DNA from 2 places in the Catellatospora chokoriensis genome. Region 1 is predicted to be linked to the other one. Evidence: riboswitches for the same ligand, from Rfam matches in the RefSeq annotation. Region 1 holds a riboswitch; the other holds the start of a gene.
The links. A riboswitch is a leader RNA that binds a small molecule or an ion and turns the genes downstream of it on or off. The one in region 1 is predicted to bind thiamine pyrophosphate.
Positions count from the first base shown of each region.

Region 1 (14,246 bases):
GTCGTCACCGACCAGGTCACCGGCGTGTATGCCAAGCTGCTGCTCACCGACGACGCGAAGACCCTGCTCGGCGGCATCCTGGTCGGCGACGCCAGCGCGTACCCGACGCTGCGGGCCTCGCTCGGCGGGCCGCTGCCCGCGCCGCCGCTGGCGCTGCTCGCCCCGGCCGGGGACGGCTCGGTGAAGGCCGAACTGCCCGGCACCGCGCAGGTGTGCTCCTGCCACGCGGTGACCAAGGACCACATCACCGACGCGATCGCCGACGGCTGCACCGACGTGCCCGGACTGAAGGCGTGCACCAAGGCGGGCACCGGCTGCGGCTCGTGCATCCCGCTGCTCAAGCAGCTGCTGGCCGCGGGCGGGGTGGCGCAGTCCAAGGCGCTGTGCGAGCACTTCACCTACTCGCGCCAGGAGCTGTTCGACATCATCCGGGTGCGCGGCATCCGCTCGTTCAGCGAGCTGGTCGCCGCGCACGGGACGGGCCGGGGCTGCGACATCTGCAAACCCGCGATCGCGTCGATCCTGGCCGTGACCAACAGCGGCTACATCCTCGACGGCGAGGAAGCCGCGCTGCAGGACACCAACGACCACTTCCTGGCCAACATCCAGCGCGACGGCACGTACTCGGTGGTGCCGCGCATCCCCGGCGGCGAGATCACCCCGGAGAAACTGATCGTGATCGGCGAGGTGGCCCGCGACTTCGGGCTCTACACGAAGATCACGGGCGGCCAGCGCATCGACCTGTTCGGCGCGCGGGTGGAGCAGCTGCCGCAGATCTGGCACCGCCTCGTCGACGCGGGCTTCGAGTCGGGCCACGCGTACGGCAAGGCGCTGCGCACGGTGAAGAGCTGCGTCGGCGAGACCTGGTGCCGGTACGGCGTGCAGGACTCGGTCGGCCTGGCCATCGAGCTGGAGCTGCGCTACCGGGGCCTGCGCGCCCCGCACAAGCTCAAATCCGCGGTCAGCGGCTGCGCCCGCGAGTGCGCCGAGGCCCGCAGCAAGGACTTCGGCATCATCGCCACCGAGAAGGGCTGGAACCTGTACGTCGCCGGCAACGGCGGATTCCGGCCCCGGCACGCGGACCTGTTCCTCACCGACGTCACCACCGAGGAGCTGATCCGCACCATCGACCGCTTCCTCATGTACTACATCCGCACCGCCGACCGGCTGCAGCGCACCGCCGCCTGGCTGGAGGCGATGGAGGGCGGTCTGGACCACCTGCGCGCCGTCATCGTCGACGACGCGCTGGGACTGTGCGCGGAACTCGACGCGCAGATGGCCCGCCACGTCGGGTCGTACGCCGACGAGTGGCAGGCCACGCTGCAGGACCCGCAGCGCCTCGCGCGCTTCGTCTCGTTCGTCAACGCACCGGGCACGCCCGACCCCGACATCAGCTTCGAGGTCGAGCGCGGGCAGAAGGTTCCTGCCCGCGGCCCGGTGCCGGTAACCCTGGGAGGTGCCCGATGACCACGGCGACCATGACCGTCACCTGGACGGCGATCTGCTCGTACGCCCGGCTGGAGGCCGAGCGCGGCGTCGCCGCACTCGTCGACGGTGTCCAGATCGCGATCTTCCGTGCCTACTCCGGCGAGCTGTTCGCCATCGGCAACCGCGACCCGATCGCGGGCGCGCAGGTGATGTCGCGCGGCATCGTCGGCACCCGCGGCGACGCCCCGACCGTCGCGTCCCCGCTGCACAAGCAGGTGTACGACCTGCGTACCGGTGAGTGCCTGGACGTGCGCGGGGTGGCCGTGCCGACGTACCCCATCCGCCGCAACGGGGACCTGGTCGAAGTGGCTGTGGAAAGGCCATGACCACACCCGGCGAGACCCGATCATGAGCGAACTCGCGGGATTCACCGTCGGGGTCACCGCCGACCGGCGGCGCGACGAGCTCGCCGCGCTGCTGGAGCGGCGCGGCGCGCGGGTCGTCATCGCCCCCGCGCTGCGCATCGTGCCGTTGCACGACGACTCCCAGCTGCGCGAGGCCACGCGGCGCTGCCTGGACACGCCGCCCGACGTCGTGGTCGCCAACACCGGCATCGGCATGCGCGGCTGGCTGGAGGCCGCCGAGGGCTGGGGGCTGGCCGACCCGCTGCGTACGGTGCTGGCCGAGGCGTACATCGTGGCCCGCGGCCCGAAGGCCCGCGGTGCGGTGCGCGCCGCGGGCCTGCACGACCAGTGGTCGCCGGACTCGGAGAGCTGCGACGAGTGCCTGGCCCACCTGCTCAAGCGCGGCGTGGGCGGGCAGACGGTGGCCGTGCAGCTGCACGGCGACCAGCAGCCGGAGTTCTGCGCGTCGCTGCGCGCCGCCGGCGCCGACGTCATCGAGGTGCCGGTCTACCGCTGGGCGCCGCCGCTGGACTCGGCCCCGCTGCACCGGCTGGTCGACCTCGTGTCGAACCGCCTGGTCGACGCCATCACCTTCACCTCGGCCCCGGCCGTCGGCGCGCTGCTGGCGGCCGCCGGGCCGGGTGGGGACGCGGTCCTGGAGGCGCTGCGGGCCGACGTGATCGCCGCCTGCGTCGGGCCGGTGACGGCCGCGCCGCTGATCCGGCAGGGTATCCCGGTCATCGCCCCGGCGCGGGCCCGGCTGGGCGCGCTGGTCCGCGCGATCGCCGACGAGCTGCCCCGGCGGGCGGTCACGCTGCAGGTCGCCGAGCACCAGCTGACCCTGCGCGGCCACGCGGCGATGGTGGACGGCGAGTTGCGCCCGCTGGCCCCGGCCCCGATGGCGGTGCTGCGGGCACTGGCCTCGATGCCGGGCAAGGTGCGCTCGCGGGCCTCCCTGCTGCCCGCGCTGCCGCGCGGTGCCGACGAGCACGCCGTCGAGATGGCCGTGGCCCGGCTGCGCGCCGGTCTCGGCGATCCCGCGTTCGTCCAGACGGTGGTCAAAAGGGGCTACCGGCTGCCGGTGGACTGAAACCGCCAACGGACGTATGGTCCCCGCGTGATGCGTTTCTGGGGCAGGCTGCTGGCGGCGGCATTCGGCATGGCGGCGCTGGTGGCGGCCGCCCAGGTCGGCGTCGTTTATGGACTCGACGTGCTACGCCTGGACCGCGAGTTCACCGCGGGCGCCGACAACGACTGGAACCTGCAGCTGACCTGGGTGGTGTGGTTCACCATCGTCGCCGTGGCGGGTGGAGCCACCTTCGCGGCCGGGTTGGCCCTGCGCGACCGCCGCCGTATCGGCGCGGCGGTGCGTATCGTGACCGCCCTGGCCGCGGCGCTGGGCGCGGCGGCGGCCGCGTTCCCGCTGACGCTGCAGCCGGTGCAGTACGCCAAACTCAGCGCGACCTTCGACCCGGAGCTGACCGCCGCCATCGCGGTGGCCGCGGGAGTCGTCGCGGGCCTGTTCGTCGCCCTGCTGGCGGTGGGCCGCAGCCCGCTGGCCGCCAACCTGTGGACCTGCACCGGCCTGGTGTGGCTGCTGGCGATCGCGTCCTACCTGGACACCACTGGCTTCGGCCGCAACCGCGACGCGCTGGGTGCGTACTACGACCCGATGCGGCTGGCCGTGCTCGACATCAGCAGCCTGCAGCCGATCCCCCGGGCGTCGTTCTCGATGCCCGTGATCGCCCTGGTGGCGGCGCTGGCCTGTGCCCTGATCGCCCGGCACGCGGGCCGGTCCCGGCTGCTGATCGCGCTGTGCGGGGCGGTCGGCCCGCTGCCGGTCGCGATGGCGTACGTCATCGGCGGCCCCGGCATCTCCCGCGCCCTCAGCGACCAGGCCGACGCCTACCTGGGCGCGATGATCGCCGTGGTGGTCGGCCTGATCGCCTCCTCCGTCGTCGCCCTGGCCCCCCGCCGCCCCGGGGTGCTCTGACCCGGGACGGCGGACGGACCGGTCAGGCGAGGGGGAGGTAGACCTGGCCGCCCGAGGCGACGAACTCGGCGGACTTGTCGGCCATGCCCTTGGCGGCGTACTCCTTCAGCTCCTGGCTGATGCGCATGGAGCAGAACTTCGGGCCGCACATGGAGCAGAAGTGCGCGGTCTTCGCGGCCGGCGCGGGCAGCGTCGCGTCGTGATAGGAGCGCGCGGTCTCCGGGTCCAGCGACAGGTTGAACTGGTCCTCCCAGCGGAACTCGAACCGCGCCTTGGACAGCGCGTCGTCCCAGGCCTGCGCGCCGGGGTGCCCCTTGGCCAGGTCCGCGGCGTGCGCCGCGATCTTGTACGCGATCACGCCCGCCTTGACGTCGTCGCGGTCCGGCAGCCCCAGGTGCTCCTTGGGCGTGACGTAGCAGAGCATCGCGGTGCCGTACATGCCGATCATCGCGGCGCCGATGGCGCTGGTGATGTGGTCGTAGGCCGGGGCGATGTCGGTGGTCAGCGGGCCGAGCGTGTAGAACGGCGCCTCGTGGCACACCTCCTGCTGCAGGTCCACGTTCTCCTTGATCTTGTGCATGGGCACGTGTCCCGGACCCTCGACCATGACCTGCACGTCGTGCCGCCACGCGATCTCGGTCAGCTCGCCGAGCGTACGCAGCTCGCCGAACTGGGCCTCGTCGTTGGCGTCGGCGATCGAGCCGGGACGCAGCCCGTCACCCAGTGAGAAGGTGATGTCGTACTTCGCGAAGATCTCGCAGAGCTCCTCGAAGTTGGTGTAGAGGAAGTTCTCCTGGTGCTTGGCCAGGCACCAGGCCGCCATGATGGAGCCGCCGCGCGAGACGATGCCGGTGACCCGGTCCGCCGCCAGCGGCACGTAGCGCAGCAGCACGCCCGCGTGCACGGTCATGTAGTCCACGCCCTGCTCGGCCTGCTCGATGATGGTCTCGCGGTAGATCTCCCAGGTCAGCTTGAGCGGATCGCCCTTGACCTTCTCCAGCGCCTGGTAGATCGGCACGGTGCCGATCGGCACGGCCGAGTTGCGCACGATGGCCTCGCGGGTCTCGTGGATGCGCGGGCCGGTGGACAGGTCCATCACCGTGTCGGCGCCCCAGCGGGTGGCCCAGGTCAGCTTCTCCACCTCCTCCGCGACGTCGGAGGTGACCGCGGAGGTGCCGATGTTGGCGTTGACCTTCACCAGGAACGCCTTACCGATGATCATCGGCTCGATCTCGGGGTGGTTGACGTTCGCGGGCAGCACCGCCCGGCCGGCCGCGATCTCGTCCCGCACCAGCTCGGGCGTGACGCCCTCGCGCACGGCCACGTACTCCATCTCCGGCGTGACGATCCCGGCCCGGGCACAGCCGAGCTGGGTCACCGGCGCGCCGTGGAGCCTGCGGTCGGCCACCCAGTTCGTGCGCGGCAGGTGGTCGAAGACCCCCGGGCCGGACGTGTCGTAGAGCCGGACCGGGGTGCTGCCGTCGGTCAGGTCGACCTCGGCGAACGGCACCTGGATGTCGGGACGGGACCCCGATACGTAGACCTTGCGCCTCATGTTGCTGCCTCCTTGAGCTACAGGCGGGGAAAATGGTTCAGCGGACCGGCTCCGCTGCCGAGCCGCCACTCCGCCGCCGCCAGCAGCGCCGAGCGGACATAGCGGTTCGCGTAGGCGATCGAGTCGTCGACCGGGTAGCCGTGCGCCAGCCGGGCCGCGATCGCGGCCGAGAAGGTGCAGCCCGTGCCGTGGTCGTTAGGGGTCTCCACGCGCGGCGAGCGCAGGAAACGCGCCCCGTTGGCGGTCCACACCGCGTCCACGACCTCCGGGCCGCCCAGGTCGCCACCGGTCACCACGACGCAGGCCGGGCCGTGCGAGGCCAGCTGCGCCGCCGCGCCGGCCATGTCCGCGGGGGTGCTGACCTGCCAGCCGAGCAGCGCCGACGCCTCGTCGATGTTCGGCGTGACGACGGTCGCGTACGGCAGCAGCCGCTCGATCGCGCTGACCACGCCCAGCCGCCGCCCCGTCGACGCGGTCAGCACCGGGTCGAGCACCATCTTCGGCAGCTCGCCGTTGCGGGCGCGGGCCCGGATGGTCGCCGCGATCTCCCCGCTGGCGACCATGCCGACCTTCACGGCGGCCACCGGCATGTCGTCGAGGATCGCGCCGAGCTGCGCGGCGACCACGGTGGGCGGCATCGGGTGCACATCCGTGATGACTTTGGTGTTCTGCGAGGTCACCGCGGTGATGACGCTCGCGCCGTAGCAGTCCAGTGCGGCGAAGGTCTTCAGGTCGGCCTGGATGCCCGCGCCGCCGCTGCTGTCCGAGCCGGCGATGGTGAGGGCCAGATAGGGGGTGGTCATGCCATCTCCTCACTGCGTTCGCTCATGCCAGCACTCTCCCGCCGTCGCGCGATGATCCGTCGCACACGCCGTCCCATGCGGCACGCAGCCGTGTGTACGCCTGCGCGGGATCGGCGGCCCGCATCACCGCACCCATCACGGCGACCCCGGCGACCCCGACGTCACGGCAGGCCGCGGCCCGCTCGGGTGTCTCGACCCCGCCCAGCGCCAGCACCGGACGGCCCGCGCGGGCGGCCAGGCGGCGCAGCCCGGCCGGTTCGAGCGGCGGGCCGTAACCGGGCTTGCTGCGGCTCGGAAAGACGGGCGACAGCGTCACGTAGTCCTCGGTGGACAGGCGGTCGAGTTCCGCCTCGTCGTGGCACGAGCGGCCCACCAGCCGGGGCCGTCCCAGCGGGGCGACCGCGCCCGCGCGCAGGTGCAGCGCCTCCCCGTCGAGGGTGTCCTGACCGGCGACGATGAGCAGCCCGCCGATGGGCCGGAGCAGTTCGCGCAGGGCCGCCGCGAGCCGCAGCCGCTGGGTGCGCGGCAGGTCCTTCTCCCGCAGCAGCACGATCCGCGCGCCCCCGGCCACGGCCCCGGCGACCACGTCGACCAGCGGCCGTGCCGCCTGGCGGCGGTCGGTCACCACGACCACGCCGCGCACCGCGCCGGAACGCGGCCCGGTCACCATGTCGGCAGCCCCTCCGCGGCCGTGGAGGCGAGCGCGTGGCGGCGCACCGGGATACGTCCGGCCTGCGACGCGAGGCGTCCCGCGAGCACCGCATGGCGCATCGCGGTGGCCATCGCCACCGGGTCGGCGGCCCGGGTCACCGCGCTGGCCAGCAGGACCGCGTCGCAGCCCAGTTCCATTGCGCGGGCCGCGTCGCTGGCGGTGCCGATCCCGGCGTCGAGGATGACCGGGCAGCGGACGGCCTCCCGGATCAGCTCGATGTGGTGCGGATTCGAGATGCCCAGCCCCGACCCGATCGGCGCGCCCGCGGGCATCACCGCGGCGCAGCCCAGGTCGGCCAGCCGCCGGGCCAGCACAGGATCATCGGTGGTGTACGGCAGCACGGTGAACCCGTCGTCGACCAGCCGTTCGGCCGCCCGCAGCAGCTCGACGGCGTCGGGCAGCAGCGTGCGCTCGTCCCCGATCACCTCCAGCTTGATCCAGTCGGTGTCGAAGGCGTCGCGCGCCAGGTGCGCCGTGCGCACCGCGTCGGCGGCCGTGTAGCAGCCCGCCGTGTTGGGCAGCAGCCGCACCCCGCAGCGCTCCAGCACGTCGAGCAGCCCGGCCGGCAGGCCGGGGTCGATCCGCCGCAGTGCCAGGGTGACCAGCTCCGTGCCGCCCGCCAGCAGCGCCTGCTCCAGCGAGTGCAGGCTGCTCGCGCCGCCGGTGCCGAGGATGAGCCGGGAGCCGAACTCGACGCCGCCCAGTACGAACCGGTCGTCCATGCCGGTCAGCCGCCCTGCGCCGCGGTGAGGACCTCGACCCGGTCCCCGTCGAGCAGCCGGTGCGCGGGCCAGTCGGCGCGCCGCACCACCTCGCCGTTGACCGCGACGGCGACGCCGCGCGGCGGGACGTCGAGCACGGCCATCAGGTCGGCGACGGTCTCGCCGCGCTTGGTGGGGCGGGGCGTGTCGTTCACGACCACGGTGATCATTCGATACCTCCGGCGGTCAGGCGCTGCGGGGTGAAGGGTTCCCACAGCGGGGGCAGCGTCGCGCCGTCGACCAGGTCGGCGACGGCTGACGCGGTGTACGGGGCGGCCAGCACACCGTGCCGGTAGTGCCCCGTGGCGACCAGCACACCCGGTGCCAGCTGGCCCACGATCGGTCCGTTGTCGGCGGTGCCGGGCCGCTGTCCCACCGACACCTCGACCAGCGCGTGCTCGGCCAGCTCCGGCACCAGGTCGGTGGCGGCGCGGAGCAGGTCGCGTACGCCGCCCGCGGTGGCGTGGCCGTCGGCCCGTTCCTCGACCGTCGCCCCCACCAGCACTTCCCCGTCGCGGCGGGGCACCACGTAGACGGCGTGGCCGTCGGCGTACCCCCGGATGACGTGGCGGGGCGCGACCTGGCCGCGCAGCCGCAGCACCGCACCCTGCACCGGCCGCACCGGCAGCCCGCCCAGCGCGGCGCTGGCGCATCCCGCGGCGAGCACCACGACGTCGGCGTCCAGCTCGGACAGGCTGTGCACGACTTCCCGGCGCACCGGGACCAGCTCGCACAGCGCGGCCACCACCCGGCGCGGGTCGACCTGGTGGTCCGACTCGACCAGCACGCCGCGCGCCCGCGGGTGCAGCAGCGGCTCCCGCTCGCGCAGCCCGTCGCCGTCGAGGGCGACCACCTCCGCACCCAGTTCCCGCTGGTACGTCCACAGCCGGCGTAGCTGCGCGAGGTCGTCGGCCGTCAGCCCGACCTGCAACGTGCCCTCGGTCCGGTGCCCCAGGTCGTGCCCGGTCGCCGCGGCCAGCTCCGCCGCGTACTCCGGCCAGCGCCGGGCGCACTCCAGCAGCAGCGCGGTCAGCTCCCGCTCGCCGAAGTAGGACTCCCCGACGGGGGCCAGCATGCCCGCCGCGACGTGGGACGCGCCGCGGCCGGGAGCGGGATCGTGCACGGTGACGGCGTGCCCGCGGCGGGCGCATGCCCAGGCGATGCTGAGCCCGATGATGCCGCCGCCGACGACGGATACGGAAAGGGGTGCCACCGCGGCCTCCTCCCTGCGCCGGCATTACCCGGATCAGGTTCTACGGTCGGGAGCGAGGATCAGCTCCCCTCTCAGCCCGGTTCACCGGGCTCCCGTGGGGTTCTTGGTTCAATGTGGTTCACGCGTTACAGGTGTGTTGCCGTCCGTGACGACTGCCGGGAGCGTAACCCCGTCCGCAGCCGGAGGCAACCCGTGCCCGGCCCGCCGCGACCCTCGCCACACCGGGCCCGCGGCGCGGCGGCGCGGCCGGCACGTGTCCCGAGCACGCCGCACACGCGACAGGCGTCGCGTCAGGACGCGACGGCGGCGAGCAGTTCCGCGACGGCGCGGGACGGGTCGGCCGCGTCGGACACCGCGCCGATGACGGCGACCCCGTGGGCTCCGGCTGCCCGCAGCTCGGGCACGCGGGCGGCGGTGATGCCGCCGATGGCGATGATCGGGGTGCCCGCGCACTGCCGGGCCACCGCACGCAGGCCCTCAGGTCCGATCGACACCGGCAGACCGTCCTTCGTGGACGTCGCGTAGCAGGGCCCGACCCCCAGGTAGTCGGCCCCGTCGCCGATCGCGCGCAGGGCGGTCGCGGGCAGCCGGGAGGTCGCGCCGAGCACCGCCGCCGGGCCGAGCAGCCGCCGGGCCGCCGACACCGGCAGATCGTCGGCGCCCACGTGGCCACCGGCGGCCCCGGTCGCGAGCGCAACGTGCAGCCGGTCGTTGACCAGCACCGGGACCCCGGCTGGGCGGCACAGCGCGACGATCTGGTTGGCCAGCTCGTACGCGAGCCGGTCGGTCCAGTCGTCCGCCGGCCGGAACTGGATGACCAGGTCCGGCGTGGCCACCCGCAACGCGGCCCGCACCAGGGCGACCGGATCCCTGCCGGGCCTGCCGTCGGTGATCAGATGGAGTCTCCCCAGCGCCATGCCCATACCCTATCGATTCTCGTCGGTGAATGGGACGGACCCTCCCGTGACAGCCGCCGTCTACATCGGCTCATCCAGATCGCTGATTCTGTGAAATGTCTTTACAGTTACCTTGACTCGGTATGAGAACCCGCCTCGCCCTCGTCGCCCTCCTCCTGGGCAGCACCGCGGTCGTCGCTCCCACCGCAGTTCAGGCCGCCCCCGCACCCGTCACCGCGGGCGCCGCCGCCGCGGCTGCCGGCTACGTCAAGGTCGGCTACTTCGTCCAGTGGGGCATCTACCGCCGCAACTTCCTGGTGAAGAACCTGCACACCGCCGGGATGGCCGCGAAACTGACGCACATCAACTACGCGTTCGCCAATGTCGGCCCCGACGGCCGCTGCTTCGAGGCGAACGAGGCGGGCGTCGGCGACGCCTGGGCCGACTACCAGAAGCGGTTCAAGTCGGGCGAGTCGGTCGACGGCGTCGGCGACGTGGTGAGCCAGCCGCTGGCCGGCAACTTCCACCAGCTGCGCAAGCTCAAGGCGATGTACCCGCACCTGAAGATCCAGCTGTCGATCGGCGGCTGGACCTGGTCCAAGTACCTCTCCGACGCGGCCCTCACCCCGGCCTCGCGCCAGGCGATGGTCGCCAGCTGCATCGACATGTTCATCAAGGGCAACCTGCCCTTCATCGGCACCTCGCCGCACGGCGGCGTGGGCAGCGCGGCCGGCGTGTTCGACGGGTTCGACCTGGACTGGGAGTGGCCCGCGTCCGAGGGCGACACCGGCAACGTGGTCCGGCCCGAGGACAAGCACAACTACACGCTGCTGGCCGCCGAGTTCCGCAGCCAGCTCGACGCGTACGGCGCCCAGGTCGGGCGGACCTACTCGCTCAGCGCGTTCCTGCCCGCGGACCCCGCGAAGATCAACGCCGGGATCGAGACCGCGCAGCTGTTCTCCTACCTCGACTTCGCCACCGTCCAGGGGTACGACCTGGTCGGTGCGTGGGATCCGGTCACCGGGCACCAGGCGAACCTCTACTCCACGGCGTCGTCGCCGTTCAGCGTGGATCTCGCCGTGGACACCTACCGCGCCCAGGGCGCACCGGCGGGCAAAATCGTCATCGGCATCCCGTACTACGGCCGGGGCTGGGCCGGCGCGGGCAGCGCCAACAGCGGCCTCTACCAGCCGGCGACCGGCCCGGCCCGGGGCACCTACGAGGACGGCGTCGAGGACTACAAGAAGGTCATCGCCAAGCAGGGCACGGTCTTCCACGACCCGGTCGCGGGCGCGTCCTGGAAGTACGGCGGCGGCGCCTTCTGGTCCTACGACACCCCGCAGGTCATTGCCCAGAAGGCGGCATACGTCAAGGCCAACGGCCTCGGCGGGACCATGGCCTGGTCCCTCGACGGCGACACCCCGACCGGCGAACTCACCACCGCGATCCACAACGGCCTGAGCTGACCAGCGGCAGGGCGCACCCCGCGCCGCGACACCGGTGCGCCGTGCTCGGCGTGCCGGCCGCAGCCGCCATGCTCCGCCCGCCGGGGACATACCCCCTGTTTGACTTTGCTCTGCACCCATTCGCTTGCTCTGCACCCACCGACGCAACGGGCCGCGCGGCTGTTGCGCCGGTGGGTGCAGAGCAAGGCTTTGGGTGCAGAGCAAAGTCACTCGGCAGGTATGTCCCGCTGCGGATACCCGGCCGGGGCGGGGGGTGCGCAGAAGCGATCTAACGGGGCGTGGTGCCGTTCGGGGTGAACGGCGCACCGTGGCCGGGGACGACGCGGTCGGCCACGGCCAGGACCCGCTCGCGGCTGGCGCGCAGCTGGGCACGGTCCGGCGCGACCGGGTCGTCGGCGGGTCCGTCCGCGCGCCACCACAGGTCGCCGGCGAGCGCCACGACGCCCTCGGGCGTGCCGACGAGCAGGGTGATGTCCTCGTGGCTGTGGCCCGGCGTGCTGATCAGCCGTACGGAGTCGGAGAACGCGTAGCCCTCGGCGTCCCGGTCGGTCCACTCGTGACCCCGGTAGATCGCCTTGTGGTCGTGCATGCGCGCCGCCGTGAACAGCCCGGCGTTGAGGACGTTGTCCGGGTGGTGGTGGCTGAGCACGACGTCGGTGACGTCGGCCGGCGCCAGCCCGAGCGCGGCGAGCGCATCGGGGATGACCGCGGCGTGCGCGACCATGCCCGGGTCGAACACGATGCGCAGGTCGCCGTCGACGACCAGGGAGACGGTCGCGGCCACGCCGGGGCCGGTCGACGTGGTGTATCCGGTGGCCAGGATGTGGAGGGCGGCGGCACGGCCGTGGGGTGCGTCGGTCATGTGATCATCATGGTGGGCCATACCGATCTTGACGAGTGGCACGGATGCCACCGATCGCCGGAAACGTGCCAACGCCGCGCGGGGGCTTGGGTCAGCGGACGTCCCAGACGGGTTCGGGCGTCTCGACGACCTCCCCGTCGGCCTGGAACAGCAGGAAGCGGTCGAAGCCCCGGGTGAACCAGCGGTCGTGGGTGACCGCGACGACGGTGCCCTCGAACCCGGCCAAGCCCTGCTCCAACGCCTCGGCACTGGCCAGGTCGAGGTTGTCGGTGGGCTCGTCGAGCAGCAGCAGGGTGACGCCGCTCAGTTCCAGCAGCAGCACCAGGAAGCGGGCCTGCTGGCCGCCGGAGAGCGTGCCGAAGCGCTGCTCAGCCTGCTTGGCCAGCTCGTAGCGGTCGAGCACCTTGTACGCGGCCTCGCGGGCCAGCGACGGCCGGTGCGTGTCGCCGCGCCACAGGATGTCGATCAGCTCCTTGCCGGCCAGGTCCGGCCGGTCGTGGGTCTGCGAGAAGTGGCCCGGCACGACCCGCGCGCCCAGGCGGGCGACGCCGCTGTGCCTGACCTTCGTGTGCACCGCACCGTCGGCCGAGCGTCCGGAGTCCTCGCCGCCCCCGTGCGCCTGCTGGGCCAGCAGGCGCAGGAAGTGGGACTTGCCGGTGCCGTTCGCGCCGAGCACCGCCAGGCGGTCGCCGTACCAGAGTTCCAGGTCGAACGGGAAGGTCAGGTTCTCCAGCTCCAGCTGCTCGCAGATGACGGCGCGCTTGCCGGTGCGGGAGCCCTTGAGCCGCATCTGGATCTGCTGGTCCTTGGGCGGCAGCGGCGGCGGGCCGGCCTCCTCGAACTTGCGCAACCGGGTCTGCGCGGCCTGATACCGCGAGGCCAGGCCGTCGTTGTAGGCCGCCTTCTGCTTGTACATCAGCATCAGCGCGCGCAGCTTCTCGTGCTCCTCGTCCCAGCGGCGGCGGCGCTCCTCCATGCTGTCGTGCCGGGCGACCCGGGCCTCGTGCCACGCCGCGAACGAGCCGACGTGCGTCCAGGCGCTGCCGCCCTCGACCGCGACCACCCGGTCGGCGGTCTGGTTGAGCAGCTCCCGGTCGTGCGAGACGTACAGCACTGACTTCTTCGACTCGCGCAGCCGCTGCTCCAGCCAGCGTTTGGCGGGCACGTCGAGGAAGTTGTCCGGCTCGTCGAGCAGCAGCACCTCGTCGTCGCCACGCAGCAGCAGGTCGAGGGCGAAGCGCTTCTGCTGGCCGCCGGACAGGGTGCGCACCGGCCGGTCCCGGCACTCGTCCCAGGACAGCCCCATGATCGACGTGGCGACGGTGTCGAAGAGCACCTCGGCCTCATAGCCGCCGGCTTCGCCGTACGCCGACAGCGCCTCGGCGTACCGCAGCTGTGCCTGCTGGGCGCTGCTGGTCAGCTTGCCTCGCGAGTCCGCCACCCGCATGGCCTGCTCCGCCTTGACCAGGCGCGCGCCGGCGGCCTGCAGGCGCGGCTCGACGAGGCTGAGCGCCATCTCGGCCAGGGTCATCTCGGCACCGCCGGGCACACCGGTCGCGGCCGAGGAGCCCAGCATGCCGATGAACTGGCGCATCACCCCGAGGCCGCCCGAACGCGCGATGCCGCCGGTGGTCACCGGCAGGTCGCCGGAGACCATGCGCAGCAGCGTCGTCTTGCCGGCCCCGTTCGGGCCGACCAGCGCCACCTTGGCTCCCTCGCCGACGCGGAACGACACGTCGGAGAAGAGTTCGCGCCCGTCCGGCAGCGTGTACGCCACACCGGCCACATCCACGTATCCCACGCGGGAATACTGCCTGATCAAACAGCCTGAGGGCGAGTCACTTTCAGCACCCGGAAGCCCGACCCGCTGGCGTGCCGGTCGGCCTGCCAGCCCTGGGCGGCCAGCCACTGCTGCAGCGAGTCGGCCCCCTTGTGCTTGGCGACGACGAGCCAGGCCGTGCCGTCCGGGGCGAGCCGCGGCAGCCAGCGCAGCAGCAGCTGGTGCAGTTCCTCCTTGCCCACCCGGATCGGCGGGTTGGACCAGATCTGCGCGAACTCGACGCCGGCCGGCACCCCGTCGGGCTCGGCGACGTGCACCCGGTCGGCCACCTTCAGCCGCTGCGCGTTCTCCTCGGTGAGGTCGCGGGCGCGCG
Region 1 is NZ_JAAOTI010000013.1:258,263-272,508, forward strand. It holds gene nirB (nitrite reductase large subunit NirB) at 1-1,467, shown strand, start outside; gene nirD (nitrite reductase small subunit NirD) at 1,464-1,814, shown strand; gene HAV39_RS21225 (uroporphyrinogen-III synthase) at 1,834-2,922, shown strand; gene HAV39_RS21230 (hypothetical protein) at 2,950-3,825, shown strand; gene thiC (phosphomethylpyrimidine synthase ThiC) at 3,848-5,380, opposite strand; gene thiD (bifunctional hydroxymethylpyrimidine kinase/phosphomethylpyrimidine kinase) at 5,398-6,183, opposite strand; gene HAV39_RS21245 (thiamine phosphate synthase) at 6,206-6,850, opposite strand; gene HAV39_RS21250 (thiazole synthase) at 6,847-7,617, opposite strand; gene thiS (sulfur carrier protein ThiS) at 7,623-7,823, opposite strand; gene thiO (glycine oxidase ThiO) at 7,823-8,869, opposite strand; TPP riboswitch at 8,863-8,975, opposite strand; gene thiE (thiamine phosphate synthase) at 9,160-9,786, opposite strand; gene HAV39_RS21270 (glycoside hydrolase family 18 protein) at 9,909-11,231, shown strand; gene HAV39_RS21275 (MBL fold metallo-hydrolase) at 11,500-12,093, opposite strand; gene HAV39_RS21280 (ABC-F family ATP-binding cassette domain-containing protein) at 12,185-13,894, opposite strand; gene HAV39_RS21285 (class I SAM-dependent methyltransferase) at 13,912-14,246, opposite strand, start outside.

Region 2 (14,246 bases), on a different contig from region 1:
CGGTGCCCGAGTGCTTGCCGTGCGTGGTCAGGTCGAAGTCGGTGCGGTTGGCGATGCCCTCCAGCTCGGAGAACTCGGTGCCGCCGAACCGGAAGCGGTACTCGATGTCGACCGTGCGCTTGGAGTAGTGCGACAGCTTCTCCTGCGGGTGCTCGAAGAAGCGCAGGTTCTCCGCGGAGATGCCCAGGTCGAGGTACCAGTTCCAGCGCTCGTTCAGCCAGTACTCGTGCCAGGTCTCGTCGGTGCCGGGCTCGACGAAGAACTCCATCTCCATCTGCTCGAACTCCCGCGTACGGAAGATGAAGTTGCCCGGGGTGATCTCGTTGCGGAAGCTCTTGCCGACCTGCGCGATGCCGAACGGCGGCTTCTTGCGGGCCGTGGTCGCGACGTTGGCGTAGTTCACGAAGATGCCCTGCGCCGTCTCCGGCCGCAGGTAGTGCACGCCCTCGGCGCTCTCGACCGGGCCGAGGAAGGTCTTCATCAGGCCGTTGAACATCCGCGGCTCGGTGAAGGTGCCCTTGTTGCCGCAGTTGGGGCAGTTCAGCTCGGACAGCACGAAGGTGGCGCCGGGCTTCTTCTCCAGGAACGCCTCCTCCAGGTGGTCGGCCCGGAAGCGCTTGTGGCAGCTGGTGCACTCGGTGAGCGGGTCGACGAACGCCTCGATGTGGCCGGAGGCCTCCCACACCTGGCGGGCCAGGATCACCGCGGAGTCCAGGCCGACGATGTCGTCGCGCTGCTGGACCATCGTCTTCCACCACTGCCGGCGGACGTTGTCCTTGAGCTCCACGCCCAGCGGACCGTAGTCCCAGGCCGAACGGGTGCCACCGTAGATCTCACTCGACGGGTAGACGAAGCCCCGGCGCTTGGCCAGGCTGACGACGGAGTCGATGCGGTCCGCGGGCATGATCAGGTCTCCATTCCGTTGGAGGTTGCCGCCGGCTGGCTGTCGGCGGAGGTCGGCGGAAGATCCGCACGACGTGGATACGGTACGGGCCACCTCTGGTCACCCGCATTCGGTTAAACGCTACTGCACACGCAACGTGGTGAGCCCGCCGGTGCGCCGCGCCGGGACCCGGGTGTGGGCGGCTACTCCCGCCCGCAGACTTCCAGGTCGGTGGTCTTCGGGTCCTGGGCGAGGCGGTAGACGACCCGCTCGGTGTCGCCGTCGGTGTAGCGCTCGGTCACCGGCAGGGTGATCCCCGAGGTCCCCTGCAGCTCGACCTCGCCCAGCTCGTACGACTGGATCCGGTCCGGCCGGGACTCCTCCCGGCTGGTGAAGCGCGCCAGGTCCAGCCGCCGCTGCTCGTCCTCGCAGAGCAGCTCGTACGCCTTGTCGTACTTCTTGGCCTGCAGCGCGTCGAGGTAGGAACCCACCGCGACGTGGGCCCGCTCGTTGATCGCCTGCACCCCGGTGACGCCCAGGCCGACCCCGGCCACCAGGCCGCCGCCGCAGCACAGTGCCACCAGCCCGCCCGCAATGCCGAGCGCCCAGCCCAGCCGCGTTCCGCCGCCTTCGGCAGGCGCGGCCGGGAACGGCGGCGCGGCGCCCGGACCGGGCGGCACGGGCGAGGGCGCGGGCGCGTGGGTCATGGCCGCGATCATATTGCGTACACCCCACCCGCCGCCGCCGTGCCCGAAACCCGACCTCGGCCTCCCCGGCCGGCGCGGCTCACGCCCGGTCGCTGGCCCTGGTCTGCACCTCGCCGCCCGGCTCGGCCTCGGCCAGGGTCTCGAACGCGCACGGCTCCATCAGCGATTCGGCCAGCAGGGGCGTCGCCGTCATCTTCACGTCGAAACCGCCCAGCGCGCGCCGGTAGGCCCCCACGCTCTCCCACTCGGTGAGCAGGCACCAGTGCTCCGGCTCGTCCAGCGACCGGGTCAGCTCCCCGCGCAGGTAGCCGGGGCGGGCCGCGAGGGCGGCGAGCGCCGCGTGGGCGCGCTCGACGAACGCCTCCTCGTTGGCGGCGATCACGAATCGATTGAGCATCAGCACCTCACTACAGTAAGGAGGGGCACCTTCTTATCGTTTTACGGGGTAAAGGGTGCCCTTCTTAACGCCAGTCGGAGAGGACCGCAGCTGTGCCCCAGGACGTCGCGAACAACCCGCTGCTGCGCCGGCTGGCCCGGATCCCGAAGGGCACCGCGCTGCTGGGCACACTGGCCCTGCTCCTGGTGGCCGTGCTGCTGCCGAACCCGTACGGCGGCATCCTCCTGCTGGCGCTGGCCGCTGCCCTGGCCGCGCTGCTGGTGACCACCTGGCCGGTGCAGCCCCCGGCGACCCGGGCCCTGCGCGTGGTCGTGCTCACCCTGCTCACCGCCGCCGCCCTGACCCGCCTGTTCTGACCCGCGGGAGGGATATGCACCTATGCGTTTTTGACAATCGTTCTCATTTTCAGGGAGAGTTGACGCCATGCTGAGCCGATCTCTCCAGCGTGCCGCCGTCGCCGGCGTCGCCGCGCTGCTGGCCTTGGGCACCCTCACCGCCTGTTCCGACTCCCCCGCCGACACCTCCGGCCGATTCGACGTCGTCACCGGCTTCTACCCCCTGCAGTTCGTCTCCGAGAAGGTCGGCGGCCCCGACGTGCACGTGGTCGACCTGGCCCAGCCGGGCGCCGAGCCGCACGACATGGAGCTGTCCCCGGCCCAGGTCGCGCAGGTCGCGAACGCGGGACTGGTGATCTACCTGAAGGGCTTCCAGCCGCAGCTCGACGAGGCCGTCGCGCAGAACGCCGCCGATCGCGCGTTCGACGTGGCCACGGTCACCCCGCTCGTCAGCGGCCCCAACCACGAGGGCGCGAACGAGGAGGGCGGCAGCGCCCCCGACCCGCACGTCTGGCTCGACCCGACCCGCCTGGCCGCGATCGCCGGCAGCGTCTCGCACCAGCTGGCCGAACGCGACCCGGCGCACGCGGCGGCCTACGCCGAGCGCGGCGACGCCCTGGTCGCCGAGCTGAACAAGCTGGACGCCGAGTTCACCGCCGGGCTGGCGAACTGCCAACGGCACGAGATCGTGACCAGCCACGCCGCGTTCGGCTACCTCGCCGACCGGTACAAGCTCAAGCAGATCGCGCTGTCCGGGCTGACCCCGGACACCGAGCCCACCCCGCAGCAGGTCGCGGCCGTCGCCGCCGAGGCGCGCAAGTACGGTGCGACCACGATCTTCTTCGAGACGCTCGTGTCGCCGAAGGTCGCGCAGACACTGGCCGAGCAGGTCGGCGCGAAGACCGCCGTGCTCGACCCGTTGGAAGGGCTCGCCGAGGGCGGGACGGGTGACTACTTCTCGGTCATGCGGACCAATCTCGCGACGCTGCGTGCCGCGTTGGGCTGTTCATGAGCCGGTGCGCCGAGCCGGTCATCGCCGCCGACGAGCAGGACGAGGAGAAGGCGTGAACCCCCCGGTTCTCGAGATCAAGCATGGTGCGGTCGCCTACGACCGGCCCGTGCTGCGCGACGTCAATCTGACCGTACGCAGCGGTGAGGTGGTCGCCGTGCTGGGCGCCAACGGCAGCGGCAAGTCCACGATGATCCGGGCCGGGCTCGGCCTGGTCCCGCTGGCCGAGGGCCAGGTGGAGCTGTTCGGCGTCGCACTGCGGCGCTTCCGGAACTGGCAGCGCATCGGGTACGTGCCGCAGCGGCTCGGCGCGGGCGGCGGCGTGCCCGCCACCGTCGGCGAGGTGGTCTCCTCCGGCCGGCTGGCCCGGCGCGGCTTCCCCGGGCTGCTGCGCGCCGGTGACCGGCAGGCCGTCGCGAAGGCGCTGGCCGCGGTCGACCTGACCGACCGGGTGCACGACCCGGTCGCCTCCCTGTCCGGCGGCCAGCAGCAGCGCACCCTGATCGCGCGGGCCCTGGCCGGTGAGCCGGACCTGCTGGTGCTCGACGAGCCCACCGCGGGCGTGGACGCCAAGTCGCAGGAGGCGTTCGCACAGGCGCTGCGCGACTTCGTCCGGCACGGCGGCACGGTGCTGCTGGTCGCGCACGAGCTGGGCCCGCTGCAACCCGTCATCACCCGCGCGGTGGTGGTGCACGACGGGGTCATCGCGCACGACGGCGCGGTGCCGCACCCGGCCGGCCACCACGCCGAACCCGGCCACGACCACGTGCACCCGCACGCCCCGCAGGACCCGCCGAGCATCTGGGGACGCGAATGAACGTGAACCTCATCGAGATCATGTCGCTGCCGTTCATGCAGCGGGCGCTGCTGGGCGCCCTCATCACCGGCCTGATCGCGCCCTCTCTCGGCATCTACCTGGTGCAGCGGCGGATGTCGCTGATCGGCGACGGCATCGGCCACATCGCGCTGACCGGTGTCGGCGTCGGCCTGCTCACCGGCACGTCCCCGGTGCTCACCGCGATCATCGTGTCCGCCCTGGGCGCGGTCGCCGTCGAGCTGATCCGCGAACGCGGCCGCACCTCGGGCGACATCGCGCTGGCGATCCTGTTCTACGGCGGCATCGCGGGCGGCGTCTTCCTGGTCGGGCTCGCCCCCGGCAAGGGCAGCGCCAACCTGACGTCGTACCTGTTCGGCTCGCTGCTCACCACGTCCGCCACGGACCTGATCACGATCGCGATCCTCGGCGCGTGCGTGCTCGCGGTCACCGTCGGGCTGCGGCCCTGGCTGTTCGCGATCTGCCAGGACGAGGAGTACGCCAAGGTCTCCGGCCTGCCGGTGCGCGCGCTGAACCTGCTGCTGGCCGTCATGACCGCGGTGACCGTCACCGTCGCCATGCGCTCGGTCGGCCTGCTGCTGGTCAGCGCGCTGATGGTGGTGCCCGTCGCGGCCGCGCAGCTGGTCTCCCGCGGCTTCGGCGGCACCATGACGCTGGCCATGCTCGGCGGAGTGATCAGCGCCGGGGCCGGGATACTCGTGTCCGCCGGCTACGACACCGCGCCCGGCGCGACCATCGTGCTCGCCGCCATCGCACTGTTCATCCTGGTCGCGGTCGTGGGCACGGCGCTGCGCCGGCGGCGGCGCGCGGACACCGGCGCCGCGGCGGTCTGCGATCCGCCCGAGTGCGTCCTCGACTCATGATTGGGTATGCACCGACGCGCGGGGCTACGGTGGTCGATGTGAGCCAGACGCAGTCCTACGTCCGCGCCGGAGAGCTGCTGCGGGCACTCGCCGCGCCGGTGCGGATCGCGATCGTGACCGAGCTGGCGACGAACGGCGAACGCCACGTGCACGAGCTGGTGGAACGACTGCGGGTGGCCCAGCCGCTGGTCTCCCAGCACCTGCGGGTGCTCCGGGCGGCCGGGGTGGTCCGCGCCGAACGGCACGGCCGCGAGATCGCATACTCCTTGGTGGACGAGCACGTCGCGCACATCGTGGCCGACGCCGTCACCCACGCCGCGGAGCAGCGCCCGTGACCGAAGTCTTCGAGGAGAAAGCATGACGAGCCCACAGGGCACCGCGGCCCGGAACACGCGGCAGCGTTCTGCCGTGGCGACGCTGCTGTCCGAGGTGGAGGGCTTCCACAGCGCGCAGGAGCTGCACGCCATGCTGCGCGATCGGGGCGAGCGGGTCGGCCTGACGACCGTGTACCGCACGCTGCAGGCGCTGGCCGACGCCGGGGACATCGACGTGATGCGCCCGCCGGGCGGCGAGCAGCTGTTCCGGCGCTGCTCCAACGGCCACCACCACCATCTGGTGTGCCGCACCTGCGGGCGTACCGTCGAGGTGGCCGGACCGGCCGTGGAGTCGTGGGCGGACCGGGTCGCGGCGCAGCACGGGTTCGTCGACGTCAGCCATACGCTGGAGATCTTCGGCACCTGCCAGGGCTGCGCGACGACACGGGCCTGACGCGGGGCGTTTATCGATCGCCCCGGTCGATCAGAATGCTGTCATGAAGCTCTATGCGGAGAAGCCGTGGCGGTTCACCCGGCAGATCATCGCCGATGTCACCGCCCTGGTGTGGAGCGCGATCTGGATCTGGGCCGCGATCACGCTGTACGACCTGGTCCAGAAGCTGGCGGTGCCCGGCCAGAAGCTGGAGAGCGCCGGCACCAACCTGGCCGCCGACATGGCGGAGGCGCAGGCGCGCGCCGGGCGCATCCCGCTGGTCGGTGACGAGGTGGGCGCCCCGTTCGGCAGCGCCGCCAACGCCGCGAACTCCATCGCCGAGGCCGGGCGCGACCAGCAGGACGCCATCGCGAACCTGGCGACGGTGCTGGCCTGGCTGACCGCGGGCATACCGGTGCTGATGGCGCTGGCGCTGTGGCTGCCACTGCGACTGTCGTGGATCCGGGCGGCCAGCGTCGCGGCGAAGGTGCGCCGGTATCCGGGTGGGGGCGAGCTGCTGGCGCTGCGGGCGCTGGCCACCGCGCCGCTGCGGCGGCTCGCTTCGCTGGACAGCGGCGTCGTCGCGGGCTGGCGGACCGGCGACCCGGAGGCGATCGAGCAGCTGGCCGCCCTGGAGCTACGCCGCCTCGGCCTGCGCGGCAGCCCACGCCGCTGACCCGGCTCGGCTCGGCGCGGCGCGGCACGTGGGGATGATCGCTGTCTGTGGTCAGAAAGTGTGGTCAGACCGCATGTTCTGACCGTAGACAGCGATCATCGCCGTCAGCCCGAACGGTCCGCGTTAGGAGGGGCACCTTCCTCTACGCATGGCGATGGGAAAGTGCCCCTCCTTCTAGCGGGGTGGGATGCGGCGGCGGGAGTCGGTGGCGGTGGACGGGCCGGGGGTCCAGGTGGAGACCCATTCGCCCTGGTCGGGTGGGCCGATGATGCCGGCTTCGAGGGCCGTGTGGTCGCCGGCGAGGACCTTGCGGGCCAGGGCGACGTCGGCGGCGTCGGTGTTGTTCCAGAGGGCGTGTTCGAGGATGGCGATGCGGCCGCGGGACTGGTGACAGAACAGGTCGGCGAGGTCGCGTTCCTCGGGGCGGCCGGAGGCGGTGGCGCGGGAGCAGACCGCGGCGATGGCGAACAGCTCCGCGCCGATGTCGACGATCCGGCCCAGGAAGGCCTGCCGGTGCTCCAGTTTGCCCTGCCAGCGGGCCATGCCCTGGAAGGTGTTGCGGGCCAGGCGGCGGGCGGCGCGCTCGGCCCAGCGCACGTGTTTGGCGAGCGGACCGAACTGGCGGTAGCCGCCGAACGTGCCCCGGCCCATCGCCAGGGTGGGCAGCCAGCGGCCGTAGAAGCCGGTGGCGCCCAGCAGCGCCCGGCCCTTGGCGCCGACGCTCGACTTCGGGTCGATCAGCGCGCCGGCCACGGACAGGTGCTGGTCCACCGCCTCGCGGGCGATGAACAGGTGCATGATCTCGGTGGAGCCCTCGAAGATGCGGTTGATCCGCAGGTCGCGCAGGAGCTGCTCGACGCCGATCGCCTTCTCGCCGCGGGCGGCCAGCGAGTCCGCGCTCTCGTAGCCGCGCCCGCCCCGGATCTGCACCAGCTCGTCGGCGACCCGCCAGGCCAGCTCGGAGCCGTACAGCTTGACCAGCGCGGCCTCGATCCGGAAGTCGTTGCGGTCGTCGTCGGCGAGCAGGCAGCACAGGTCGAGCATGGACTCCATGCCGTACGTGGTGGCCGCGATGAACGCGATCTTCGTGGCGACGGCCTCGTGCTGGCCGACCGGCCGTCCCCACTGCACCCGCTGCTGCGACCACTGGCGGGCGACGCTCAGCGACCACTTGGACGCGCCGACGCACATCGCGGGCAGCGACAGCCGGCCGGTGTTCAGGGTGCTCAGCGCGATCTTGAGGCCCTGGCCCTCGCCGCCGATGACGTTCTCGGCCGGCACGAAGACGTCGTGGAAACGGGTGACGCTGTTCTCCAGGCCGCGCAGGCCGAGGAAGGCGTTGCGGTTCTCGACGGTGACGCCCTCGGCGTCGCCCTCGACGACGAACGCGGTGATGCCGCCGCGCCGGCCCTCGCCCTTCGGCACCATCGCCATGACCACGAGCAGTGTCGCCACGGTGCCGTTGGTGGCCCACAGCTTGACCCCGTTCAGGCGGTAGCCGCCCTCGACCGGGGTGGCGGTGGCCCCCATCCGGGCCGGGTCGGAGCCGACGTCGGGCTCGGTGAGCAGGAACGCCGACACCTCGCCCGCGGCCAGCCGGGGCAGGAAGCGCTGCTTCTGCTCCTTGGTGCCGAACAGCTTGAGCGGCTGCGGCACGCCGATGGACTGGTGCGCCGACAGCAGCGCACCGATCGCCGGGCTTACCGAGCCGGCCAGCGTCAGCGCGCGGCAGTAGTCGAGGTGGGACAGGCCGAGGCCGCCGTACGCGGGATCGATCTTCATGCCGAACGCGCCGAGTTCGGCCAGGCCGTGGAAGACCTCGTCCGGGATGCGGGCGTCGCGTTCGATGGCGGCCCCGTCGACCTCGGTGCTGACGTACTCGCCGAGCTTTTGCAGGAACTGCTCGGCGTCGGGGTTCGGGGCGGGTTGGGGCCACGGGTGGATCAGGTCCATCCGCAGGCGTCCCAGGAACAACTGCTTGCCGAAACTGGGCTTGCGCCACTCGCTCTCGCGGGCGGCCTCGGCGACCTGCCGGGCCTGTTCCGCGCTCACCTCACGCTGCACCGTCGTCATCGTCGACACCCCTGTCGTCCGGTCGAACGCGGGGTCGCCGGGGCCGCCTCATGAGCGCGCCGCGACGAGCCGTGTTCGGTGGTTTGCGCCCTGAAATCACGCTACCCCGCAGTACTACCGAGCGGTAGCAGTTGGCAAACCAGCGGACAGGGACTACTCGTACTGCTCCGCGGGGGCCTGGATCGGACGCCACTCCAGCACCTCGATGAACGGGATGCTCTCGCCGTTGATCGCGTCGGTGCCCCGCTGGTCGGTGTATGTACCGGTGATCTCCACCCAGCTGTCGGCGGGCAGCCCCGTGGGCACGCTGCCGTTCATGCCGACCTTGATCGGGCGGGCGTCGGCCGCGCAGCAGGACAGGATCATGCGGGTGAGCAGCTGGCCACCGTCGGGGTTGTCCGACAGGAAGCCGGTCACCTTGACCCGGCGCTCGCCGATGGACAGTCCCTTGTCGAAGATCGCCCGGGTGGCGTAGTCGAGCACGCTGATCTCGGCGGGGTCCCCGTCGGGCAGCGCCGGGAAGTCGGAGACCTGCTGCGAGGAGAGCGCCGAACCGGCCTGGCCGGCGGCATAGGATCCGAGCGCGGGCGGGGCCACCAGCAGCAGGCCGAGCACCGGTGCGATCAGCAGCCAGCCGACCCGCGGCTCGCGATGCCCGACGTGGCCGTGATCGTGGTCGGCGTGCTCGTCGTGGTCCGCGCACTCGGTGTCGGCCGCCGCGCCGTGGCGGATGTCGTACCAGAGGGTCATCGCGGCCGCGAGCACCAGCAGCGCGCCCGCGCCGATCAGGAACGGCTGCAGCCCCGCCTTGACGTAGCGCAGGTACATGTCGGTGAGGCTGGCCTTGAGGATCGCGCCGCCGAGCAGCAGCATCACCACGCCCTGGGCTTGACGGTTCACAGCAGCACCATCCCGACTCCGGCGGCGACGACTACCGCCATCACGAACGTGGCCGGGGCGAAGCGCATCGCGAAGCGGCGGCCGAACACCCCCGCCTGCATGGAGATCAGCTTCAGGTCGACCATCGGGCCGACGACCAGGAACGCCAGGCGCGCGGTGAGCGAGAACTGGCTCAGCGACGCGGCGACGAACGCGTCCGCCTCGGAGCAGATGGACAGCAGCACGGCGAGCGCCGCGAGCGCCAGCACCGACAGCACGGGCTGGTCGGCCACGGCCTGCAGCACCGACTCGGGCACCAGCACGTTGATGGTGGCCGCGGCCATCGCGCCCAGCACCAGGAAGCCGCCCGCGTGCACAATGTCGTGGCGGCAGGCCGCCCAGAAGGCCCGCCAGCGGGACAGGTCGTCCAGCTCGGGCCGGTGCGGCAGCCTGATCCACTCCTGCTTGCCCAGCCGCAGCCAGAGCCAGCCCATCACCATGGCCACGATGATGCTGGCCACGCCGCGGGCGACCACCATCTCCGGGTTGTTCGGGAAGGCGACCGCGGTGGCGGTCAGCACGATCGGGTTGATCGCGGGCGCGGCCAGCAGGAACGCCAGCGCGGCGGCGGGCGTGACGCCGCGGCGGATCAGCGAGCCCGCGATCGGCACCGAGCCGCACTCGCAGCCGGGCAGCACCACGCCCGCGCAGCTGGCCACCGGCACGGCGAGGGCCGGGTGCTTGGGCAGCGCCTTCGACCAGAACGAGCGCGGCACGAACACCGCGATCACCGCCGACAGCGCGACGCCGAACACCAAAAACGGCGTGGCCTGGACCATCACCGATACGAACACGGTGGTCCAGGTCTGCAGCAGCGGCGTGGAGATCGCGGCGGCGATCGGCTGCCGGAAGATGAGCAGCGCGATGAGCAGCGCTGCCAGCACCTCGACGGAGCCGATCCGGCCGCCCCACAGCGGCTTGCGGGCCGACCGCCCGGCGGGCGGCGACGGGGGCGCCGCGGGCGGGCGCTGATCGACGGAGGTCACGCGGATCCTTCGCGGTATCGGGGTGTGCCGACCGGCACAGGTTACCGGGCGTGAGTTCGGTGTTAGCCTTTCCGGCACAAGCGCCGCTGTCCAGCGGCCTCATATGAACAAGTAACGACAGGGGAGCGCACAGCGCTGAGAGTGCGGCACACGGCCGCAGACCCTCGAACCTGATCTGGGTAATGCCAGCGCAGGGAGTTCGGTCAACACCTCACCGCCACGCCTGCTTTCGTGATACCCCCCAAATGGGGTATCGCGGACGCGACGTGTGCACTTCTCCTCGTTCGTCCCCTCAACGGACCAGGAGTTATCCATGAACAACTATCGCTGGCGGACGGTCGACATCGTCGTCGCCTCCATCCTCGCCGTCGCCTTCGGCGTCGTCTTCTGGGCCTGGGGCCTGCTGTGGAACGGCCCGGCCGGGGCGATCTTCGGCTCGACGTTCCCGCCTGCCGCGGCCGCCATCTACGGCGTATGGCTGCTGCCCGCCGTGCTCGCCCCGCTGATCATCCGCAAGCCGGGCGCGGCGATCTACACCGAGCTCGTCGCCGCGATCGTGTCGGCGCTGCTCGGCACCTCGTGGGGCATCACCGTGCTCTGGTACGGCCTGGCCCAGGGCGCGGCCGGCGAGCTCGGCTTCCTGCTCGGCGGTTACCGCCGATGGAACCTGAGCCAGTCACTGGTCGCGGCCGCGCTCGCGGGCGCCACCGCGGCCGGGCTCGACCTGTACTACTACTACGCCGACTGGTCGTTCGACTGGAAGGCCGCCTACGTCGCCATCGTCGTGGCCAGCACGCTGCTGTTCGCCGGCGTCGGCGGGCACTTCCTGACCAAGGCCCTGGCCGGCACCGGCGCGCTCGACCGCTTCCCGTCCGGCCGCAGCCGCGACCTGGTCTGATGATCACGCTCGAAGGGTACGGGTGGCGGCACGCCGGCCGCCGCGCGTGGGCGGTGCGCGGGGTCGACCTGCGCATCGAGCGCGGCGAGCGGGTGCTGCTGCTCGGCCCTTCGGGCGCGGGCAAGTCCACGCTGCTGCACGCGCTGGGCGGGCTGCTGCCCGACGACTCCGGCGAGGCCGAGGGCGCACGCAAGGTCGACGCCGAGCGCGTCGGCATCGTGTTCCAGGACCCGCAGTCGCAGCTGGTGATGTCGCGGGCCGGCGACGAGGTCGCGTTCGGCCTGGAGAACATCGGGTGGGCCGCCGACCGCGTCTGGCCACGCGTCGACGAGGTGCTCCACCAGGTCGGTTTCGGCTACGAGCGCGACCGGGCCACCGACACCCTGTCCGGCGGCGAGCAGCAGCGCCTGGTGCTGGCCGGGGCGCTGGCCCCGCGCCCGGAGCTGCTCCTGCTCGACGAGCCGACGGCCAACCTGGACCCGGCCGGGGCCGCCCTGGTCCGCCGGGCGCTGCGCGACGCCGTGGACGCCGACACCACCGTGGTGCTCATCGAGCACCGCATCGCCGAGGTGCTGGACCTGGTCACCCGGGTGGTGGTGCTGGAGCCGGGCGGCGGGGTCCGCGACGACGTCCCGCCCCACCTGCTGTCCGGCCCGCTCGGCGCGGAACTGGCCGCCGCCGGGGTCTGGGTGCCCGGCCACCCCGCGCCCGCCCACCCCGCCGCGCACCCACCCGGCGACACCCTGCTCTCGACCCACGACCTGCGGGTACGCCACCTGCCCTACCCCGACGTCACGGTCCGCGCCGGTCAGGCGCTCGCGGTGACCGGCCCCAACGGCTGCGGCAAGTCGACGCTCGCGCTCGCCCTGGGCGGCCTGCTCAAACCCGCCGGAGGCGAGGTGCGCTCCCCCGACGGACCGCCGCACCGATGGGGGGCCCGCGCGCTGGCGGGCCGGATCGGCTCGGTGTTCCAGAACCCGGAGCACCAGTTCGTGACCGCCACCGTGCGCGACGAGCTGGCGCTGGGCGGCACCGCCCCGGGCCGGGTCGACGAGCTGCTGACCCGGCTGCGGCTGGACCGCCTGGCCGGGGCGAACCCGTTCACGCTGTCCGGCGGCGAGGCCCGGCGGCTGTCCGTGGCCACCGCGCTGGCCGCCCGGCCGCGGCTGCTGATCCTCGACGAGCCCACCTTCGGCCAGGACCGCCGCACCTGGATCGAGCTGGTCGACATGCTGGCCGCGCTCCGCGACGACGGCCACGGCATCGTCACCGTCACCCACGACCCGGACGTGGTCACCACCCTCGCCGACCGCATCCTCGACCTGGGACGGAAGTCATGACCGGAACCGCCGCCGCGCAGTTCGGCCGCACGCCGTGACCCTGCCCGCCGCCACCTCCCCGCAAGCCTCGTTGCAGCGCAACGATGCCCTGCTCGCGCGCCGCACCCCGGTTGCGAAGATCGTCTTTCTGGCGCTGTTCACCACTTCGGCCCTGTTCACCCGGGACGTGGCCGCGCTCGGGTTCGCGCTGGCGGTGACGTTCGCCGTGGCGCCGCTGTTCGGGATCACGCCGTGGGGGCTGCTGCGGCGCGGCTGGCCGGCGCTGCTGGGGGCGGCGACGGTGGTGCTGTCGCTGGCGCTGTTCGCCGCGGACCGGTCGGGCACCGTGCTGGTGGACTTCGGGCCGGTCGTGATCACCTCGACGGTGCTGGCCAACGCGCTGTCGCTGGCGCTGCGGCTGCTGGCCATCGCGCTGCCCAGCATCCTGGTGTTCAGCACCACCGACCCGACCGACCTGGCCGACTCGCTGATCCAGCACGCCCGGGTCTCGCCCCGCTTCGCGATCGGGGCGCTGGCCGCGTTCCGGCTGGTCGGGCTGCTCGGCGACGAGTGGCGGATGATCGCGATGGCGCGCCGGGCCCGCGGCATCGACGCCGGGCGCAACCCGGTGCGCTGGTTCACGCTGTTCGCCAGTACCGCGTTCGGCCTGCTGGTCGGGGCGATCCGGCGGGGCACTCGGCTGGCCGTGGCGATGGACGCCCGCGGCTTCGACTCCGGCCTGCCCCGCACCGTGGCCCGCCCGATGCCCTGGCGCCCCGCCGACTGGCTGCTCGTCGCGGCAGGCGCGCTCCTCGCCGCACTGATCCAGGTGATCGCCCACCGCTGACCCCCGAACGCGAGGACGTCCCCGCAGGACCTGGCCAGCCTGTTGCCTTATCCGTCGGTCACCGACATATTGACGTCAGTGACGGGAGGCGCGGTATGGCGCAGTCGGCGACGCAGCGCATCAGCAGGATCGCAGTAGTGATCCTCGGGCTGGTCCTCGCGGGTCTGGCCGCGACCACGCACCACACCTGGGAGCGGGCGCGGGTGGCCGAACTCGGATGCCGGACCGGACCGCTGCTGCCCACGGTGACCGAGGAGGAGCACCGCGGCTCGTTCCTGTTCCCGTACGGCACGGTCACCTCGTGCCGGGTGCTCGGCGGCGAGGTCGGCCTGTTCAGCGCCGACGCCGACACCGACCTGCTACTGGACACGCGCCGCGGACCGGTCGCCGTGCGGGTCGAGTACCGCGGCATGGCCAACGGCTGGCAGTGGACCGCGAAAGCCACCGAACTCACCGCCGACCAGGCCGCCCATCTGCTGTCCGACGCGGACGAGCAGCGCCTGCGCGCTGCGATCGCGTTCCGCGGCGGCGTGCTAGCCGAGCCATGGACCCTGCACTACGGCGACGGCTGACGAAGATCCATGGACTTGCCCGGCACCTGTGGGTATCCGAGTCCTTGATACGCACAGGTGCCAGGCAAGTCGAACGATCAAGAGCGGCCGGTCAGGCGGTGGGGGCCGGTGGGGCGACCGGGTTGGGCAGGGCGCCGCCGAAGCGGCGGTCCCGCTGGGC
Region 2 is NZ_JAAOTI010000015.1:81,277-95,522, reverse strand. It holds gene HAV39_RS22935 (glycine--tRNA ligase) at 1-904, opposite strand, end outside; gene HAV39_RS22930 (hypothetical protein) at 1,087-1,590, opposite strand; gene HAV39_RS22925 (antibiotic biosynthesis monooxygenase family protein) at 1,670-1,993, opposite strand; gene HAV39_RS22920 (hypothetical protein) at 2,080-2,343, shown strand; gene HAV39_RS22915 (metal ABC transporter substrate-binding protein) at 2,411-3,334, shown strand; gene HAV39_RS22910 (metal ABC transporter ATP-binding protein) at 3,387-4,148, shown strand; gene HAV39_RS22905 (metal ABC transporter permease) at 4,160-5,029, shown strand; gene HAV39_RS22900 (ArsR/SmtB family transcription factor) at 5,026-5,364, shown strand; gene HAV39_RS22895 (Fur family transcriptional regulator) at 5,387-5,797, shown strand; gene HAV39_RS22890 (hypothetical protein) at 5,841-6,452, shown strand; gene HAV39_RS22885 (acyl-CoA dehydrogenase family protein) at 6,627-8,525, opposite strand; gene HAV39_RS22880 (TIGR03943 family putative permease subunit) at 8,679-9,425, opposite strand; gene HAV39_RS22875 (permease) at 9,422-10,456, opposite strand; TPP riboswitch at 10,560-10,665, shown strand; gene HAV39_RS22870 (ECF transporter S component) at 10,764-11,348, shown strand; gene HAV39_RS22865 (ABC transporter ATP-binding protein) at 11,348-12,688, shown strand; gene HAV39_RS22860 (energy-coupling factor transporter transmembrane component T family protein) at 12,729-13,514, shown strand; gene HAV39_RS22855 (hypothetical protein) at 13,610-14,086, shown strand; gene HAV39_RS22850 (isoprenyl transferase) at 14,178-14,246, opposite strand, start outside.
Region 2: it holds a riboswitch for thiamine pyrophosphate, as region 1 does, so the genes downstream of both, HAV39_RS22870 (ECF transporter S component) here and thiO (glycine oxidase ThiO) in region 1, are expected to answer to the same signal.